Microbispora sp. ZYX-F-249: one gene and its partner. The protein of the gene in region 1 interacts with the protein of each later gene in a pairwise test. Links are inferred from orthologs where the notes say so. Each region holds a gene or a part of one and is shown in the gene's direction. Other genes may lie near its edges.

Evidence for each region. Proteins that work in one complex are often made in the same cells at the same time.
Region 2: the proteins of AAH991_RS01485 (region 1) and AAH991_RS13115 interact in binary tests that used the Escherichia coli proteins (3 or more experiments, as listed by UniProt). The link is inferred for Microbispora sp. ZYX-F-249 from one-to-one orthologs.

What each region holds. Positions count from the first base shown.
Region 1 is NZ_JBDJAW010000001.1:335,889-343,553, forward strand. What follows is about bases 2,837-5,835. They hold AAH991_RS01485 (sulfate/molybdate ABC transporter ATP-binding protein), read left to right. Parts: upstream 2,837-3,854; coding sequence 3,855-4,817; downstream 4,818-5,835. Other genes in these bases: cysT (sulfate ABC transporter permease subunit CysT), read left to right, coding at 2,837-3,075; AAH991_RS01480 (sulfate ABC transporter permease subunit), read left to right, coding at 3,068-3,865; AAH991_RS01490 (RrF2 family transcriptional regulator), read left to right, coding at 4,847-5,239; AAH991_RS01495 (serine/threonine-protein kinase), read left to right, coding at 5,278-5,835. In the rest of the region: AAH991_RS01460 (LCP family protein), read left to right, coding at 1-69; AAH991_RS01465 (hypothetical protein), read right to left, coding at 80-1,024; AAH991_RS01470 (sulfate ABC transporter substrate-binding protein), read left to right, coding at 1,251-2,270; more of cysT, read left to right, coding at 2,281-2,836; more of AAH991_RS01495, read left to right, coding at 5,836-6,735; AAH991_RS01500 (ATP-binding protein), read left to right, coding at 6,820-7,665. UniProt on the Escherichia coli protein: Part of the ABC transporter complex CysAWTP involved in sulfate/thiosulfate import. Responsible for energy coupling to the transport system.
Region 2 is NZ_JBDJAW010000008.1:211,559-219,043, reverse strand. The notes cover bases 2,595-5,413. They hold AAH991_RS13115 (glutamate-5-semialdehyde dehydrogenase), read left to right. Parts: upstream 2,595-3,285; coding sequence 3,286-4,542; downstream 4,543-5,413. Other genes in these bases: AAH991_RS13105 (serine/threonine-protein kinase), read left to right, coding at 5,389-5,413; AAH991_RS13110 (LuxR C-terminal-related transcriptional regulator), read right to left, coding at 4,546-5,214; proB (glutamate 5-kinase), read left to right, coding at 2,595-3,271. Outside these bases: rplU (50S ribosomal protein L21), read left to right, coding at 51-365; rpmA (50S ribosomal protein L27), read left to right, coding at 412-669; GTPase ObgE, read left to right, coding at 766-2,115; more of proB, read left to right, coding at 2,141-2,594; more of AAH991_RS13105, read left to right, coding at 5,414-6,990; AAH991_RS13100 (M48 family metallopeptidase), read right to left, coding at 7,039-7,485. UniProt on the Escherichia coli protein: Catalyzes the NADPH-dependent reduction of L-glutamate 5-phosphate into L-glutamate 5-semialdehyde and phosphate. The product spontaneously undergoes cyclization to form 1-pyrroline-5-carboxylate.

The sequences.
Region 1 (7,665 bases):
AAGCCCCCCAGGACGCTCGACGACGTGGAGGGCTTCGACGCCACTCAGGACAGCTGCACGGCCTCCTGAGAGAGGACTTCTAACCGAAGAGCCAGCCGAGCAGTCCGCCGCCCTGGCGCGGCTCCTCCTGGGTGGGGGCGGGCGCGCTAGTCGGCTGCTCGGTGGCCGCCCCGGCGGTGGGGGCCGTGGCCGCCTGCTCCTCGGCCGGGGCAGCGTCCTTCCCTCCGGCCTTCCCACCGGCCTGTTCGCCGGGCTGGGCGTCGATCGACACGCGCGACGGGTGCGGGGAGGCGGTCCCCCTGGAGCCGGAGTCCTGCGTACGGGGCCGATCGGCGCGCGAGGGCGCGGGCGACGCGGCCGGCTCCGAGGTCCCGGACGTCGCGGGCCGGGACCGTTCGGGCCGGGCTGTGGGAGCCTCACTGGGCGCCTGGCTCGGCACGTCGCCGGGCCCCTCGCTCACCTCGTCGGCCGGCGTGTCCGTGGGCGCGTCGGCGGCCGGCGAGGCCGGCGCGGTCGCGGCCGGGCCGGCCCCGGCGGCGCAGGACGCCCCGTCCGCGCAGTCCGCTCCGGACGGCTGGCCGACCCACAGCGCCAGCGCCCAGATCGCGCCCAGGACCCCGGCGGCGATCAGGCCCGTCCGCAGCAGCAGCCCGCCGCGCCGCGGCCCCTCGGTCTCGTCCTCCTCGGGATCGGGGGCGTTGCGCCAGCCGGAGCCGAGGAAGCCGCGCGGATCGGTGTCGCCCTCGCTCACCGGATCCTCCGACCCGAACTGAGCGGTGCGCCCGGCGGCGTAGTAGTCATCCTGGTCGGCGTGGTCGGCGGGGGTCAGCGCGGGCTGGTCCGGCCGCCAGTCCTCCGACAGCACGTCGCCCCGGTCGCCCGGCGCGGCGCCGAGAGCCTGGTCATCGTGCTCCTCGGACCAGAACCGGTCTCCCTCCCCGCCGTGCCGGCCTTCGCCGGTGATGTACGGCCGGCTGAGCGAGCCGTCCTGCTCGTAGGCGTCCTCGGTGGCCGGGTCGCGCATGAAGGTCCTTCCTCGGTGGGCTTTTGGGTCATGTCCCAATAGCGTCCGTTCCTAGCACTTGTCGACACGTCCTGTCTGGAAATTTCACAACAATCGCTGGGAGCCGGCTTGTCATCGGCACAACAACCCCGCAAACCCATCGGACTTGACGGGATTGCTGGAACGGTCTTGAATATCGACTAAACCGACTGACTTGGTAGGATTCTCTCGGAATAGAGGACACGGCATGAGAGTGCGCGGGCTCGGGGCCATCGCAGCCGCCGTCATGGCGACGACCACCCTGGTCACCGCCTGCGGGGGAGACAGCGACGCCGGCGGGGGCGACGGCGGAGGCGGCAAGGTCCGGTTGGCGCTGGTCGCCTACTCCACCCCCCAGGCGGCGTTCGAGGACATCATCAAGGCGTTCCAGAAGACGCCCGAGGGCAAGAACATCACCTTCACCCAGTCGTTCGGCGCGTCCGGCGACCAGAGCCGCGCCGTGGCGAACGGCCTCAAGGCGGACATCGTCGAGTTCTCCCTGGAGACCGACATCACCCGGCTCGTGAAGGCCGGCATCGTCGCGGAGGACTGGAACTCCGGTCCCACCGGGGGGATCCTCACGAAGTCCGTCGTCGTCATCGGCACCCGCAAGGGCAACCCCAAGGGCCTCAAGACCTGGGACGACCTCGTCAAGCCCGAGGTCGAGGTCATCACGCCCAACCCGTTCACCTCCGGTGCCGCCCGCTGGAACCTCCTCGCGGGTTACGGCTACAAGTCGAGCAAGGGCGCCGACCAGGCCGCCGGGCTCACGTACCTCGACGCGCTGCTCAAGAACGTGCCGGTCCAGGACGACAGCGGCCGCAAGGCGCTGCAGACCTTCACCGGCGGCAAGGGCGACGCGCTCCTCACGTACGAGAACGAGGCCATCTTCGCCCAGCAGAACGGCCAGGAGCTGGACTACGTCATTCCGGACTCGACGCTCCTGATCGAGAACCCGGTGGCCGTGACCAAGAACAGCGCCCACCCCGCGGAGGCCGCGGCCTTCCTCAAGTACCTCTACTCGGTCGAGGCTCAGACGATCTTCGCCAAGAACGGCTACCGCCCGGTCGTCGACGGCGTGACCGGTTTCGACTGGCCCGCCCCGCCGCAGCTGTTCACGATCCGGGACCTCGGTGGCTGGGACAAGATCACGACCGAGTTCTTCGACGCGAAGACCGGCAAGGTCGCGGAGATCGAACGCAAGCTCGGCGTGGCGACAGAGAAGTGACGACGGAGAAGTGAGACGGTCACGCGTGGCCGGCGGCACCGCCGCCGGCCTCGGCATCGCGGTCCTGTATCTGAGCCTCATCGTGCTGATCCCGCTGGCCGCCGTGGTCTGGCGCTCGGCGGACGAGGGGCCCGGATACTTCTGGCGCTCGGTCACCACCCCCGACGCCTGGGCCGCGCTCACCCTGACCATCGGCGCCTCGGCGCTCGTCGCCCTGGTCAACCTGGTCATGGGCACGGTCATCGCCTGGGTGCTGGTCCGCGACCGATTCCCCGGCCGGGCCGTGCTGGACACGATCATCGACCTGCCGTTCGCGCTGCCGACCATCGTCGCCGGTCTCGTCCTGCTCGCGTTGTACGGCCCGCAGTCCCCCCTCGGGATCAACCTGGCCTACAGCAGGGCCGGAGTCGTGCTGGCGCTGATGTTCGTCACGCTGCCGTTCGTCGTCCGTACGGTGCAGCCGGTCCTGCTGGAGCTCGACACGGAGATGGAGCAGGCGGCGGCCTCGCTCGGCGCGAAGCCGTTCCAGACCTTCCGCCGGATCATCCTGCCGAACCTGATCCCCGCGATGCTGTCGGGCACCGCCCTCGCCTTCACCCGGGCGATCGCCGAGTTCGGCTCGACCGTGCTCATCTCGGGCAACCTGCCGTTCAAGACGCAGGTCGCGGCGGTGAACATCTTCAGCCAGATCGAGGGTGACAACACCACGGGCGCGGCCGCGATCTCGACGGTCCTGCTCGTCGTGGCCCTCGTGGCGCTGATCGCGCTCGACGTCCTGCAACGCTGGGGGAGCCGCCGTGGCTAAGCACGTCCTGCGCCTGGTCGCGGTCGTCTACGTCCTGTTCCTGCTGATCCTGCCCGTGGGGCTGATCGTCTGGCGGACCTTCGGCGACGGGCTCGGCCCGTTCGCCGAGGCGCTGACCTCCCCGTCGGCCCTGCACGCGTTCAAGGTGACGCTCACGGTCGCCGGGTGGGCCGTCGTGGCGAACACGATCTTCGGGGTCGGCGCCGCACTGCTGCTCGTCCGGCACGAGTTCCCCGGCAAGCGGCTGCTGGGGGCGTTCATCGACCTGCCGATGGCCGTCTCGCCGGTCGTCGTCGGGCTCGCGCTCGTCCTCGTGTACGGACGCTTCGCCCCCGTCGGCGGCCTCCTGGAGAGCTGGGGAATCCAGGTGATCTTCTCCACCCCCGGCATGGTGCTTGCCACGGTGTTCGTGGCGCTGCCGCTCGTCGTGCGTGCCATCGTGCCGGTCCTGGAGGAGCTCGGCGACGAGCAGGAGCAGGCCGCGCACACGCTGGGCGCCGGCCGCCTCCAGGTGTTCGCCCGCATCACGCTGCCCGGCATCCGCTGGGCCCTCGCCTACGGGGTGGTGCTCTGCCTGGCCCGTTCGCTCGGCGAGTACGGCGCGGTCGCGGTGGTTTCCGGCCGCCTCGTGGACCAGACCCAGACGCTGACCCTGTTCGTCGAGGAGCGGTTCCAGAACTTCGACCAGCCGGCCGCGTTCGCCGCCGCCACGGCCCTCGCCCTGATCGCCGTGGTCACCCTGCTGCTCACCAAGCTCCTGCGCCCGAAGGATCGGTCTCATGGCAATTGAGGTACGCGACGTGAACAAGTCGTTCGGGGCCACGCCGGTCCTGCGCGACGTGTCGCTGGACGTCGCCGCGGGGTCGCTCACCGCGCTGCTCGGCCCGAGCGGCGGGGGCAAGTCGACGCTGCTGCGGGTGATCGCCGGTCTGGAACGGCCCGACACCGGCGCGGTCCGGATCTCCGGCGTAGACGCCACCCGGCTGTCCCCGCAGCGGCGCAACGTCGGCTTCGTGTTCCAGCACTACGCCGCCTTCAAGCACCTCACGGTCTTCCGCAACGTGGCCTTCGGGCTGGAGATCCGCAAGCGGCCCAAGGACGAGATCCGCAAGCGGGTGATGGAGCTGCTGGAGCTGGTCCACCTGGAGAAACTGGCCGACCGCTACCCGTCCCAGCTGTCGGGAGGCCAGCGCCAGCGCATGGCCCTGGCCCGGGCGCTCGCGGTGGAGCCCGAGGTGCTGCTGCTGGACGAGCCGTTCGGCGCCCTGGACGCGCAGGTGCGCAAGGAGTTGCGGGCGTGGCTGCGCCGGCTGCACGACGAGGTCCACGTCACCACCGTGTTCGTCACCCACGACCAGGAGGAGGCCATCGAGGTCGCCGACACGATCGTGGTGCTGGCCGGGGGCGAGGTCGTGCAGGCCGGCAGCCCCGGCGAGGTGTACGACAACCCGGCCAACCCGTTCGTCATGCGCTTCCTGGGCCCGGTCACCGAGCTCGGCGGCAACCTGGTCCGCCCGCACGACATCGAGATCAGCCAGGACCCCGTCGAGGGCGGCTCGCCCGCCGTGGTCTCCCGCGTCGTACGGCTCGGCTTCGAGGTGCGCGTGGAGGTGGAGATCGGCGGGCAGGACGCGTGGGTCCAGGTGACGCGGGAGCAGGCCGACCGGCTCGGTCTCGGGCCGGGCGACACCGTGCACCTGCGGCCCGCGCCCGGCGCCCGGTCCCTGGCCCTCGCGCTGTGACGGACACAATGACGGACGCTGTGTGAGCCATGCGGCTTTCCGTACGGACCCAGTACGCCCTGCGCGCCGCCGCCGAACTGGCCGCGGCGGCGCCGGGGCCGGTTCCGGCCGAGCGGATCGCGGCCGCGCAGCGCATTCCGCGGCGGTTCCTCGACAACATCCTGCTGCAGATGCGGCGGGCCGGCCTCATCAACAGCCAGCGCGGGCCCGACGGCGGCTACTGGCTCGCGCGGCCCGCCGAGCAGATCACGCTCGCCGACGTCGTGTTCATCATGGAGGGGGCGCCGCAGGACAGCGAGGGTTTCCACGGCGTCGCCGAACCGCTGGGATACGTCTGGACGGCGCTGCGCGACCACGAGCAGGCGACGCTCACCGAGGTCACACTCGCCCACATCGCGACGGGAGCGCTGCCACCCCTCTGACGGCGCCCCTCTGATCCCGGTTTGTGCAAGACTCCGCTATGGGTACTGCTGGGCAGCTCATCGTCGGGCGATACCGGCTGGTCCGCGCCCTCGGCCACGGCCGCGCCGGGCTGGTGTGGGAGGGCCGCGACACGCTGCTCGACCGGCCCGTCGCGATCCGCGAGATCCTGCTGCCCCCCGATCTGAGCGAGACCGCGCGGCTGCGGCTCGTCCAGCGGATCTCCCGCGAGGTCCGCCAGGCCGAACGGCTGCGCCATCCCCACATCGCCGCCGTCCACGACGTCGCCGAAGAGAACGACACGCCGTACGTCGTGACGGAACTGGTTCCCTCGCGCTCACTCGACGGGGTGGTCTCCGGCGACGGGCCCCTGCCCGCCGCCGAGGCCGCGCGCATCGCCCGCGCGGTGCTGTCCGCGCTCACGCACGCCCACGCGGACGGCGTACGGCACGGCGACGTCCGGCCGGCCAACGTGCTCCTCGCGCACGACGGGCGGGTGCTGCTCGCCGACTTCGGCGTGTCGATCCCGGCCACCGACCCGGCGTTCGCCCGCGCTCCGGAGACCGGCGACCGGGGGCCCCGGACGTACCTCGCCCCCGAACGGGCCGCCGGCGGCCCGCGCACGGTCGCCGCCGACCTGTGGTCGCTGGGCGCCACCCTCCACCTGGCCGTCACCGGCCGGCCGCCGTCCGTCCCTCCGGGACCGCTCGAGGAGACGCCCGAGGAGCTCCGCGCGGTGCTGACCGGGCTGCTGGCCCGGGAGCCCCGGCGGCGGATCGACGCGGAGACCGCCGACCGCCTGCTCGCCGAGGTCGAACCGCCCGCCCCGGACCGGCCCGTACGCCGGGGGCCCGGCCGTACCCGGCTCCTCACCGGACTGGCGGCGGGCGTCCTGGTCGCGTGCGCGGTAGGGGGATGGGCGGTGCTGCGGCCCGGCGGTCACGAAGGCCGGGCCGGGACCGGGGCGGTCGCCTCCCCCGTCTCCCCGTCGGCGTCCGTCACTTCGCCGGCGTCCGTCACTTCGCCGGCGTCCGGCCGGCGGCTGAAGCTGAGGTGGCACACGTCCGGCGCCGGGTGGCGGGCCGGCGTGCCCCGCGGCTGGACCCGTGAGGAGGGGCCGTACTCGACCTCGTGGCGCTCGCCGGACGGCGCGGCGGCGTTCACGGTGGAGGTGACCGCGCAGCGCGGCACCGACCCTCTGGCGGCGCTCGGCGAGGCGGAGGAGATTCTCCGCCCGGCCGCCAAGTCCTACCGGCGGTTCCGGCTCGAGTCCGTGAGCGACGAGCACGGTCCCGCCGCCGACTGGGAGTTCGCCTGGATTCCGCGCAAGGCGTCCGCCCGGGACCATCTGGCCAAGGGAGTGGAGTATCGCCAGTACCGCCGGGTGATCTCCACGGGCACGACGACGAGCGTGCTCACCTGGACCACCCCCGCCGCCGGGTGGGATGCCCTGCGGCCCACGCTCGCCAAGGTGCTCTCGCTCTTCCGACCGGCCTGAAATCCGCCCGCGCCGTTCCCTGCTGTGTCATGATGACGCACGAGTGAAAGTGACAACGGTTTTCATTTCATCTTGGGGGGCCGTATGCGAGTGGCGTTCGTCGGCAAGGGCGGAAGCGGCAAGACCACGCTGTCGTCGCTGTTCGCGAGATACGCGACGCGGAGAGGGCCGGTCGTCGCCATCGACGCCGACATCAACCAGCACCTCGGCCTGGCCCTGGGCCTGCCTGTGGACGCGGCCGAGCCACCGCCTCCGCTGGGCGGGATGCTCACCGAGATCAAGGACTACCTGCGCGGCGACAATCCGTTGATCCGCGACGCGGCCTCCATGGTCAAGACGACCCCGCCGGGGCGCGGCTCGCGGCTGATCCGGCTGGACGACCCGTTCTTCCCGTCCCGCCGTGTCGAGGGCGTCTCGCTCATGGTCACCGGCCCGTTCGAGGAGGACGACCTCGGCGTCGCCTGCTACCACTCCAAGCTCGGCGCGGTCGAGCTCTACCTCAACCACCTGGTCGACGGCCCCGGCGAGTACGTCGTGGTGGACATGACCGCCGGGGCGGACTCCTTCGCCTCCGGGTTGTTCACCCGGTTCGACCTCACGATCCTGGTCGCCGAGCCGACCCGGCAGGGCGTGAGCGTCTACCGGCAGTATCGCGACCACGCCGCCGGGTTCGACGTCCAGATCGCCGTCGTGGGCAACAAGGTCCACTCGCCGGAGGACGTCGGCTTCCTCCGCGAGCACGTCGGCGACGACCTGCTGACCTGGTTCGGCCACTCCCCCGCCATCCGCGGCATGGAGCAGGGCCGGCCGTTCACGCTCGACGACCTGGAGCCCGCCGGCCGCCAGGCCCTCGCCACCCTGCTCGACCGGCTCGACGCGCAGCCCAAGGACTGGCCGAAGTTCGGCAGGCAGGCGGCCGAATTCCACCTC
Region 2 (7,485 bases), on another replicon or contig:
TGGATGCGGGGCGCGGCATCTCAGCATTTAGCCAGTAGAAGGGTTCCGCGGTGTACGCGATCGTTCGTTGCGGCGGCAGGCAGCAGAAGGTCTCCGTCGGGGACGTCCTCGAGGTGGACAAGGTCGCCGGAGAGGTTGGCTCCTCGGTGTCGCTGCCGGCGGTGCTCGTCGTCAACGACGGCGATGTCACCACCGACGCAGCCACGCTTTCCCGGTTCCAGGTGACCGCCGAGATCCTCGGCGAGACCAAGGGCCCGAAGATCCGGATTCTGAAGTACAAGAACAAGACCGGATACAAGAAGCGCCAGGGTCACCGCCAGCGGTACACCCAGGTCAAGGTCACCGGCATCAACCCCGGACAGTAGTTTTCCCGGGGGACGACCCCCGCTTACCCCCGAAAGGGAGTGAATCATGGCACACAAGAAGGGCGCCTCGTCCACCCGGAACGGCCGTGACTCGAACGCTCAGCGCCTCGGTGTGAAGCGTTTCGGCGGTCAGCTGGTGAACGCGGGCGAAATCATCGTCCGTCAGCGCGGCACGCACTTCCACCCCGGCGACAACGTCGGCCGTGGTGGCGACGACACGCTGTTCGCCCTGGCCACCGGCCGGGTGCAGTTCGGCACCAAGCGCGGTCGCCGCGCGGTGAGCATCGTCCCGGCCGCGGAGTAGATCCGCCCCGGACACCAGCAAGCAGCGCGATGAGGCGGATCGAGCATTCGGTCCGCCTCATTCGTTTTTTCATACGGCAGTTAGGGGGAGCGGCTGATGGCCGACTTCGTGGACCACGTCGTCCTGCATATCAAGGCGGGTGACGGGGGCAACGGCTGCGCCTCCATCCACCGGGAGAAGTTCAAGCCGCTGGGCGGGCCCGACGGCGGCAACGGCGGACGCGGCGGCGACGTCGTCCTGGAGGTGGATCCCAACACGGCCACCCTGCTGGAGTACCACCACCGGCCGCACCGCCGCGCGGGCAACGGCAAGCAGGGCATGGGCTCCAACCGGGACGGCGCCAACGGTGAGGACATCGTCCTTCCGGTGCCCAACGGCACGGTCGTGAAGGACGCCAGGACCGGCGAGGTGCTGGTCGACCTGGTCGGCGCCGGCACCCGGTACGTCGCCGCGCAGGGCGGCTTCGGCGGTCTCGGCAACGCCGCGCTGGCCAACGCCAAGCGCAAGGCGCCGGGTTTCGCGCTGCTCGGCGAGCCGGGCGACGAGGCCGAGATCGTGCTCGAACTCAAGACGGTCGCCGACGTGGCGCTGGTCGGGTTCCCCAACGCGGGCAAGTCGTCCCTGATCGCGGCGCTCTCCGCGGCCCGGCCCAAGATCGCTGACTATCCGTTCACGACGCTCATCCCCAACCTCGGCGTGGTGACGGCGGGTGAGACCGTCTTCACGGTCGCCGACGTGCCGGGGCTCATCCCGGGGGCGTCCGAGGGCCGGGGCCTCGGCCACGAGTTCCTGCGGCACGTCGAGCGCTGCTCGACGATCGTGCACGTGCTCGACTGCGCGACGATCGAGCCCGGGCGCGACCCGGTCACCGACTACGAGGTGATCGAGGCCGAGCTCGCGGCGTACGGGTCGCTGCAGGACCGGCCGCGGCTGGTCGCGCTGAACAAGGTGGACGTGCCCGACGGCCGGGATCTGGCCGACATCGTCACGCCCATGCTGGAGGAGCGCGGCCTGCGCGTCTTCGAGATCTCCGCGGCCAGCCACGAGGGTCTGCGGTCCCTGGCGTTCGCGATGGCGGAGATGGTGGCGGCGGCCCGGGCGCAGGCTCCGGTCGAGGAGCCCACGCGGCTGGTCATCCGGCCCAGGCAGCTCGGCGAGACCGGGTTCTCGGTGCGGCGCGTCGACGAGAACCGCTTCCAGGTGACCGGTGAGAAGCCCGAGCGGTGGATCCGGCAGACCGACTTCTCCAACGACGAGGCCGTCGGCTACCTGGCCGACCGCCTCGAACGGCTCGGGGTCGAGGAGGCGCTGATCAAGGCCGGTGCGACGGCCGGCGCCGAGGTGATCATCGGCTCGATGGAGGGCGGCTACGTCTTCGACTGGCAGCCGTCGCAGGGCACGGAGGCGACGATGGGCCCGCGTGGCAGCGACGCGAGGCTCGGCTGATCGGGGAGCCGGAGTGGGAGAAGGCGTGACAGGCAGGGAACGGATCCGCGAGGCCGCGCGGCTGGTGGTCAAGGTGGGGTCGTCGTCGCTGACGACGTCCCGCGGCACGATCGACGTCGACCGGGTGGACGCGCTGGTCGACGTGCTGGCGGCGCGGCGCAAGGCCGGCACGCAGATCGTGCTCGTGTCGTCCGGCGCGATCGCCGCCGGGCTCGGGCCGCTGGGGCTGCGCGACCGGCCCAAGGACCTGGCGACCCAGCAGGCGGCCGCCTCGGTCGGGCAGGGCGTGCTGGTCGCCCGCTACACCTCGTCCTTCGCGAGGTACGGCCTGCGGGTGGGGCAGGTGCTGCTGACGGCCGACGACATGATGCGCCGCATCCACCACCGCAACGCCCAGCGGGCGCTGGCCCGGCTGCTGGAGCTCGGCATCGTGCCCGTCGTGAACGAGAACGACACGGTCGCCACCGACGAGATCCGGTTCGGGGACAACGACCGGCTCGCGGCGCTGGTGGCCCATCTCACCCACGCCGACGGGCTGGTGCTGCTGTCGGACGTCGACGCGTTGTACGACGGCGACCCGCGCAAGGACGGCGCCACCCGCATCGCCGAGGTCCGGGGTCCCGAGGACCTGGAAGGCGTCGAGCTGGGCACCTCCGGCCGGGTCGGCACCGGCGGCATGATCACCAAGGTGGAGGCGGCCCGCATCGCGACCGGGGCGGGCGTCCCGGTCGTGCTCACCGCGGCGGCGCACGCGGCGCAGGCGCTCGCGGGGGCCGACATCGGCACCTGCTTCCACCCGGGGGGCCGGCACCCCGGCACCCGGCTGCTGTGGCTCGCCCACGCCACGACCGGCCGGGGCCGCCTGCACCTGGACGCCGGCGCGGTCGAGGCCGTGGTCGGGCGGCGCAAGTCGCTGCTGCCCGCGGGCGTCGAGAAGGTCGAGGGCGACTTCGCCGCGGGCGACCCGGTCGACCTGTGCGCGCCGTCGGGAGCCGTCGTCGCCCGGGGTCTGGTCAACTATGACGCGGGGGAGATCCCCGACCTGCTCGGCCGCTCCACCCGGGAGCTCGCCAGCACACTCGGCCCGGAGTACGAGCGCGAGCTGATCCACCGGGACGACATCGTGATATTGGAGCCTGTCCACCACCACAAGTGACGGAGCGCGAGGCAATGTCTGAGGCAGAGGAATTTCTGAAGGTCGCGCGGGCGGCGAGGGACGCCGCGACGGTGCTCGCGCCGATGCCGCGCGCGCCGAAGGACGCGGCGCTGCGGGCCGTGGCCGACGCCCTCGAGGCCGCCACGGACGAGATCGTCGCGGCCAACGCCGCGGACGTGGACCGCGCCAGGGAGAACGGCACCTCGGAGGCGATGATCGACCGGCTGCGGCTCGACGCCGGCCGGATCGCCACGATCGCGGCGGCCGTCCGCCAGGTGGCGGACCTGCCCGACCCGGTCGGCGAGGTCGTGCGCGGCGGCACGCTGCCCAACGGCCTGGAGTTGCGTCAGGTGCGGGTGCCCCTCGGTGTCATCGGCATCATCTACGAGGGCCGGCCCAACGTGACCGTGGACGCGGCCGCGCTGTGCCTCAAGAGCGGCAACGGCGTGCTGCTGCGCGGGTCGTCCAGCGCGTACTCCTCCAACACGGCGCTGGTGCGCGTCATGCAGCAGGCGCTGGCGGCGACCGAGGTGCCGGCGGACGCCGTGCAGCTCGTGCCGGGCCGGACCCGCGAGTCGGTCAAGCATCTGATGCGCGCCCGCGGCCTGGTCGACGTGCTGATTCCGCGCGGCGGCGCCTCGCTGATCAACAGCGTGGTCGAGGAGTCGACCGTGCCGGTCATCGAGACCGGCGTGGGCAACTGCCACGTGTACGTGGACGCCGACGCGGACGTCGACACCGCCCTCAAGATCCTGGTGAACGCCAAGGCGCAGCGGCCCTCGGTGTGCAACGCGGCCGAGACGCTCCTCGTGCACTCGGCCATCGCCGACGAGTTCGTCCCCAAGGCGCTGACGGCGCTGAAGGACGCGGGCGTCACCGTCCACGGGGACGAGCGGGTGCGGGCCTACGGCGCCGACGTCGTGGCCGCCACCGAGGAGGACTTCACCACCGAGTACCTCTCCCTCGACATCGCCGCCGCCGTGGTCGACTCGCTGGACGACGCCGTCGCGCACATCCGCACGTACGGCTCGGCCCACACCGACGCCATCGTGACCCGTTCCCAGCAGGCCGCCCGCAGGTTCGTGGCGACCGTGGACTCGGCGGCGGTCGCGGTGAACGCCTCGACCCGCTTCACCGACGGCGGGGAGTTCGGCTTCGGGGCGGAGATCGGCATCTCCACCCAGAAGCTGCACGCCCGCGGCCCGATGGGGCTGCCGGAGCTCACCTCCACGAAGTGGATCTACACCGGCGAGGGGCACATCCGCGGGTGACGCTCAGACGCGCGTGAGCACGGGACGCGAGCCGAGGCCCGCGTCCCTGGCCCGCAGGGCGGCGTCCACCCGGCTCGGCGCCTCCAGCTTCGCCAGCACGTTGCTCACGTGGTTGCGCACGGTCTTGGTGGCCAGGCACAGCTCGCGGGCGATCTCGGCGTTGGACCTGCCGTCGGCCAGCCGCTCCAGGATCTCGTGCTCCCTCTGGGTGAGGCCGGGAAACGGGCTGCGGGACGGCGGCGTGGTGAGACGGCCGAGGAGCCGGGGCGCCAGCCCGCCGCCGAAAACCATCTGCCCGAGCGCCACGGACCGGACCGCCGCCGCGATCTCCGCGGGCTGCGAGTCCTTCAGCAGGTAGCCGTACGCGCCGGCGCGCAGCGCGCCCAGGAAGCCCGCCTCCCCGTCGTCGTCGCCCAGCGCGAGCACCCGTACGGACGGGCAGCGGCGGCGCAGGGAGTCGAGCCCGTCCAGCATGGCCAGGTCGGCCAGCAGCACCCGCGGCGACAGCCGTACGCACAGGCGGAGGGCGTCGAGGTCGTCGCAGGCCGTGGCGGCGACGGAGAGGCCGTCCGCGTGCGCGGCTTCCTGCTGCAGGGCGGACCGGATCCCCTCGACGTACAGGGGGTGATCGTCGGCGATCACGACGGTGATCGCGCCGGAGGAGTCAGTCATCGTTCATCTGTCTTCGTCTCGCCGATGGGGAGCGCGGGCCCTGCGGTCCGGCCGTCGTCGTCGTGGACAGACTGCCGGGGCGCGCTTGTGAGCCGGTTGGCAACGGCTTGTATGGGGCCTCGACGGCGCGCCTCCGCCGATTCGGGCGCCCGGGCCGCTATGGTTGGCGCTCCTATGGCTGGACGTCTTGGTCGGGTCGGCCCCTACGCGCTGCAGGAGCGGCTGGGCCGGGGTGGCATGGGTGAGGTGTACCTCGCCGTCGGCCGCCGGGGCGACAGCGTCGCGGTCAAGATGCTCCGCGACCCCATCGAGCACGACCCGGACGCCCGATTACGACTCGAACGCGAGGTCCGGGCGCTGCGCCGGGTCGAGAGCCCGTACGTCGCCCAGGTGCTCGACGCCGACCTGTCCGGCGACCGGCCGTACCTCGTGATGGAGTACATCGAGGGGGAGAACCTCCTCGACGCCGTACGGCGGCGCGGGCCGCTGCAGGAGTCCCGGCTCATCGCGCTGGCGCAGGGCCTCGCGGCCGCGCTGGCGATCATCCACGCGGCCGGGGTCGTGCACCGCGACGTCAAGCCGGCCAACGTCCTGCTGGGCGAGGACGGGCCGGTGCTGATCGACTTCGGCATCGCCCAGGTGCTCGACGCGACGCGGGTCACGATGACCGGCGCGTTCCTCGGCACGCCCGGCTACTGCGCTCCCGAGGTGTTCTCGGACGAGACGGTGGGGGAGCCCGCCGACGTCCACGGCTGGGCCGCCACCGTGGCGTTCGCCGCCACCGGACGGCCGACCTTCGGGCGGGGCACGGCGGAGTCGCAGATGTACGCCGTGCTCAACGGCAAGGCCGATCTCGTGGGGGTCCCCGCGGCCCTGCTGCCGCTGGTGCGGGCGGCGCTGCACCGCGACCCGGCCCGCCGTCCCACCGCGGCCCTGCTGGCCGACCGCCTGTCCCGGCTCGCCCGGGTCAGCGAGACGTCCGCCGCCGACCGTGTCACCGACCGCGTCACCGACCGTGTCACCGACAGGGCGGCCGACAGGGCCGACAGGAGCGCCGATCGCGCCGCCGACAGGGTCGGGGCGGAGGCGGTCGCGCGGGTCCGCGCGGAGGCGCCCGCCCGTACGGCGACGGGGCAGACCGCGGACCCGGCGGCAAAGGGCCAGGCCGCGGAGCGTCCACGTGGGCGCGGCGGGACGGGCGCACAGGCCAGGTCCGCCGGCGGCCGCGCGGACACCCACGCGCCCGAGGGGGCGCTCGGCATCCCCACCGGGAACGCCGCCCTGGTCCTGGTCGCCCTGCTGGCCGTCCCGTGCGTGGTGGCGTCGGTGATCTACCCGCTCGCGACCTTCGCGATCACGGCGGCCTTCGCCGTGGTGACCAGGGCCGTGTGGACCAGCCACTGGCTGGTGCGCGGCCGCAGGCCCGGCCGCGCCCGCGCACTCCTGCGCGCGCTGGCGTTCCCGCTCACGCTCGCGGGCTCGCTGCTGTCGGCCGCCGCGTGGCCGGGGCTGCCCGCCGCCGCGGCGGCGTTCGCGGCGCTGTGGGCGGGCTCGGGGGCGCGGCTGGAGCCGGAGTGGTGGACGCGGCCCGTGCCCGTCACCATCGCCGGCGTCGCGTTCGGCGTCGTCAGCGGCGCGATCATCGGACGGGAGATCGAGCGCGCGGGAGCGGCCATTCCCGGCCTGCGGCGGGAGGGCCTGCGCGCGCTCGCCGTCCTGGGCGGCTTCGTCGCGCTCTGCGCGGCGGCCGTGCGCGCCCTGGCCTTCTTCTTCTGACGGCCTTCTTTCTGACGGCCGCGGGCAGCCCGCGGGCGCGTCCCGGGGTCAGTTCTCGCGGCGGGCGAAGCGGTTGAAGATACGCTCGCCGGCGTTGACCGCGCCCTCGGCGACGTCGCGCAGCACGCCGATGAACGGGTCCTGCGACTGGGCCCAGGACTCGCGGTAGGAGTTGGCCGCCGCCTTGATCTCTTCGGTGATCTTGGCGTTGGCGTCGTCCTCCCGCCGGGGGTAGTCGCCCGCGATGATGCGCTCGTACTCGCCGCTGCGACGCCACCGGTCGAGCTCGGCGACCCGGGTCACCGCGAAGGGGTGGGTGGTGCCGAGCATGTTGAGGACCTTCAGCAGACCGTCCCGCACGTCGCCGGCGGTGTCGTACTCCCTGGCCTGGTCGAGGAACGCCTCGATGTTCATCTCGTGCAGGCGCGAGCCGCCGGCGAGCTTCATGAGCGCCCGCAGCGCGGCGTCGGGGTCCTGCCCGGCGAGCAGGCCGCC